DNA from 2 places in the Microlunatus sp. GCM10028923 genome. Region 1 is predicted to be linked to the other one. Evidence: riboswitches for the same ligand, from Rfam matches in the RefSeq annotation. Region 1 holds a riboswitch; the other holds the start of a gene.
What was found. Region 1 has a riboswitch for S-adenosylmethionine ahead of thrC (threonine synthase). Riboswitches for the same ligand answer to the same signal wherever they lie in the genome.
Positions count from the first base shown of each region.

Region 2: another riboswitch for S-adenosylmethionine. It lies ahead of ACFQU4_RS33565 (aminotransferase class V-fold PLP-dependent enzyme); the one in region 1 lies ahead of thrC (threonine synthase).

Region 1 covers NZ_JBHTFF010000003.1:74,181-76,375, reverse strand. The annotation lists gene ACFQU4_RS07580 (ubiquitin-like small modifier protein 1) at 1-2, opposite strand, end outside; gene thrC (threonine synthase) at 1-1,279, opposite strand, end outside; SAM riboswitch class I at 1,293-1,405, opposite strand; gene ACFQU4_RS07570 (hypothetical protein) at 1,504-1,920, shown strand; gene ACFQU4_RS07565 (DUF3263 domain-containing protein) at 1,935-2,195, opposite strand, start outside.
Region 2 covers NZ_JBHTFF010000019.1:144,229-146,423, forward strand. The annotation lists gene ACFQU4_RS33560 (hypothetical protein) at 1-642, opposite strand, end outside; SAM riboswitch class IV at 758-860, shown strand; gene ACFQU4_RS33565 (aminotransferase class V-fold PLP-dependent enzyme) at 906-2,195, shown strand, end outside.

The DNA of each region.
Region 1 (2,195 bases):
ATGGACGCTCATCCTTCCAGAAAGCCTCGAACGCCTCATAACGAGGCGGGATGGTGGTCTTCGGGCCGACCTTGTCGGCGACGGCGTCGAGCGTCTTCAGCCCGTCGCCGGAGTTGATCACGACCGTCTCGGCCGCCGGGTCCAGGACACCGTCGGCGATCAGCTTCGCGGTCACGCCGACGGTCACGCCGCCCGCGGTCTCGGCGAAGATCCCCTCGGTCCTGGCCAGCCGCTGGATGTTCGCGACCACGGTCTCGTCGTCGACGTCGGTGATCACGCCACCGGTGCGGCGCACCGTGTCCAGCACGTACGGACCGTCGGCCGGGTTACCGATCGCCAGCGACTTCGCGATCGTGTCCGGCTTCACCGGGCGGACCACGTCATGGCCGGCGCGGTAGGCCTGCGCGATCGGCGAGCAGCCGGTGGCCTGCGCACCGAAGATCTTGTACGGCTTCTCGTCGACCAGCCCGAGCTTGATCAACTCCTGCAGGCCCTTGTCGATCTTGGTCAGCTGCGACCCGGACGCGACCGGGATGACGATCTGGTCCGGGATCCGCCAGCCGAGCTGCTCGGCGATCTCGTACGCCAGCGTCTTCGATCCCTCGGCGTAGTAGGGCCGCACGTTGACGTTCACGAACGCCCAGCCCTCTTCCTCGCCGGCGATCTCGCTGGCCAGCTTGTTCACGTCGTCGTAGGTGCCCTCGATCGCGATCAAGGTCGTGTCGTAGACGGCGGAGGCCAGGATCTTCTGCCGCTCCAGGTTCTCCGGCACCAGCACGACGGACCGGATGCCGGCCCGGGCGGCGGCCGCGGCGACCGCGTTGGCCAGGTTGCCGGTGGACGGGCAGGCCAGCACCTTCAGGCCCAGCTCGCGTGCCGCGGAGAGTGCGACGGCGACTACCCGGTCCTTGAACGAGTGGGTCGGGTTGCCCGAGTCGTCCTTCACCCAGAGCTGCCGCAGACCAAGATCATCGGCGAGGTTGCGCGCATCGACCAGCCGGGTGAACCCGGGGTCGGTGGACCGGAAGGTGGCGATGTCGGCGGGCACCGGCAGCAGCGGCGCGTACCGCCAGATGCTCTTCGGGCCGGCCTCGAGCTGGGCCCGGGTCACGGCCGGGAACTCGTACCCGACCTCGAGCGGGCCGAAGCATTCCACGCAGGCATAGAAGGGGCCCAGCGGCCCGGTGGCGCCGCAGGCCCGGCAGATCAGATGGGTGGCGTTGCCGAAGGCTCCGGGTCGACAGCCGGCGGGAGCTTCGGCGGAAATAGCCGTGGTCACGCGATCACGTCCTTCATCATCTTTCTCGGTCGACTGTCGCCGAGTCGGAAGTGGCACCGTGTCCGTCGGTCGGCCGGTTGCCGGGGAGTCATCGGGCCGAATCCCTCATCCCCATCTAGATGGCTGATTCAGCGTAAGGTCCGGATCGGGCGTTTCCCGAATCCTTTCTCGGATTGCAAGATCAATGCCCATATGCTGGACTCCTCGAGGGAGCGGAGGCCCGGATGGAGCTGCGATTTCACCTGCGCAGGGTCGGCAACGCGATCAACCTGGCCACGCCGTTCGGGCTGCTGGTGGCGCGGATCGGCGGCGCGCGATGGTCCGGCGGGCCGCGCGGGCTGCTCCAGGCCGAGGGCTACCGGCTCGGCTTTCCGTACGCGGAGGCCTTCACGATCGGCAACGTCGTGATCGCGAGGGAGAGCTGGGACGAGCAGCTACGCCGCAATCCGCGACTGCTGGAGCACGAGGAGGCGCACACCTGGCAGTGGTTCTACTGCCTCGGGCTGCCGTTCCTGCTGGCGTACTCGGCCTGTCTGGCCTGGTCGATGCTGCGCACCGGGGATCGCGCGCTCGGCAACTTCTTCGAGCGGCAGGCGGGTCTGGAGAGCGGCGGGTACATCACGCCGCCGGCGACCGACTGACCTTCAGGGAGCGGTCAGGCGTCGATGTTGAGGTCGATGCCGAGCCGGCGGGCCGAGCGCTCGCGCTGGCGGTTGGCCCGGAGCCGGCGCAGCCGCTTCACCAACAGCGGGTCGTGGGCCAGGGCCTCCGGGCGGTCGATCAGGGCGTTCAGCACCTGGTAGTAGCGGGTCGCGGACAGGCCGAAGCGCTCCCGGATCGCCTGCTCCTTGGCGCCGGCAAATTTCCACCACTGGCGCTCGAAGGCCAGGATGTCGGAATCGCGTTCGCTCAACGT
Region 2 (2,195 bases), on a different contig from region 1:
ATCGACGAGCTCGTTGAGGGTCCGGGTCGCATCCCAACCAGGCAAGGGACCTGGCATGGCGATCTCGAAGCCGTCGCCGGCGAAGGTGATCATCGCCGCCTGCCCCTGCGGGTGGGCCAGCAGCCAGTCGATCACCGACGGCGGCACGGCTCCGGCGACGGTCGCCGGATCCTTGGCCAGCACCCGGAACTGTTCGTCGAACCGGGCGTGCCCGGTCGGGGCCTCGGTCAGCCCACCGAACAGGACGGTCGGCAGTGCGAGTGCGCGAGAGATGATCTTGATCGGCGTGGTCCGCGGGCCGAGCACCTGGATCGAGTGGTGCGAGGTCCGGCTGGTCGACCCCGAGGTCACGGTCTGCGTCGAGTACTCGAGCAGGACCACCCGGCGGCCGCGGTACTCGGCGGCGAAGGCGTAGTCGAAGGCCTTGCCGGTCCCGGTGTACGGAGTGTCGGTGAGCGGATCGGCCACCCGCCCGAACGGCAGCCCGAGTTCCGCGGTGAACCAGCGCGCCCCGAGCCGGCGACCGAGATCGTCGGTCTCGGCGCGGAGCCGGTGTTTGCGGCGCCGGCTGGCGACAGCGATCCCCACGAAACCGATCACGAACCCGCAGACGATGATCAATGCCGAGATGCCCTGATCCATGGCGGTCACCCTAGCGAGCCCAGGCCATCTCAGAACCCGGACAGCATTCTCAGAATGTGACCAATCGGGTTGCGCCGGGTCGCACGGTCGGTTGCAATGGTCGGCAAGAAGTACGTGTGACGAGTACCAGCGTTCAGCCCCGGCTTGCTGGTCGGCAACCCTCCTCCGCGGCGGGGTGCCCCGGGTGAACACACGGCCACCCCTGGCAAGCGCGGGCCGTAGCGGACAACGATCCAAGGCCCCATGATCATGAGGAGCCGGCGATGTCTGTCGTCATCGAATCCCGTACCACCACCGACCTGCGGCGGCAGCCGTCCATCCCCGCATTGCGTACGGTCAGCGGCGCCGACCTCGAGGTCCCGCTGGTGGACGGCAGCACGACGCGGTACGTCAACCTCGACTACGCGGCCAGCGCGCCGGCGCTGTCCGAGGTGCTGGACGAGCTCGGCCGAGCACTGCCCTACTACGCGTCCGTGCACCGCGGCGCCGGCTACGCGTCGGCGGCCAGTACCACCGCGTACGAGCAGGCCCGCCGGACCATCGCCGCGGCGACCGGGGCCCGGGCCGACGACCACGTGATCTTCACCCGCAACACCACCGACGCCCTGAACCTGCTGGCCCGGGCCGTTCCCGCCGACCTCGACGTGGTCTGTCTCGACATCGAGCACCACGCGAACCTGTTGCCCTGGCAGCAGCGCGGCGCGACCGTGATCACCGCCCGGCCGACCCTGGCGGAGACGCTCGACCTGCTGGCCGCCGAACTCGCCCGGCCCGAGGTCGCCCTGCTCGCGATCACCGGCGCGTCCAACGTGACCGGCGAGACGCTGCCGTTGGACCGGATCGCCGAACTGTGCCGGCGGACCGGCACCCGGCTCGCCGTCGACGGCGCCCAGCTGGTGCCGCACCGCGACGTCGACCTGGCCGGTAGCGGGATCGACTATCTGGCCTTCTCCGGCCACAAGACCTACGCGCCGTTCGGTGCCGGGGTCCTGGTCGGCCGCGCCGACTGGCTGGATGCGGCGCCGCCCTATCTGGCCGGCGGCGGTGCGGTCCGCCGGGTCCGTACCGACGAGACGGAGTGGACCACCGGCCCGGCCCGGCACGAGGGCGGCACCCCGAACGTGCTCGGCGCGGTCACCCTCGCCGCGGCCTGCCGCACCTTGACCGGCCTCGGCCGGCTGCGTCGGGACCGGCACGAGCGGGCGCTGACCGACCGGCTGCGGGCCGGTCTCACCGAGGTGCCGGGGGCACGGCTGCTGCGGATCTTCGACGACAGCACCGACACCGTCGGCATCGTCGCGTTCACGGTCGACGGTTTCGACGCCGGCCTGGTCGCGGCCTATCTGTCGGCCGAGCACGGGATCGGCGTCCGGGACGGCAAGTTCTGCGCCCATCCACTGCTGAACCGGCTCGGCTGCGCCGACGGAGCGATCCGGGTCAGCGTCGGCCTGGGCTCATCGTCCGCGGACGTGGACGCGCTGATCACCGGGCTGCACCGGCTGGTCGAGGTTGGGCCGGAGTGGACGTACGACGAGGTGGACGGCCGGATTCAG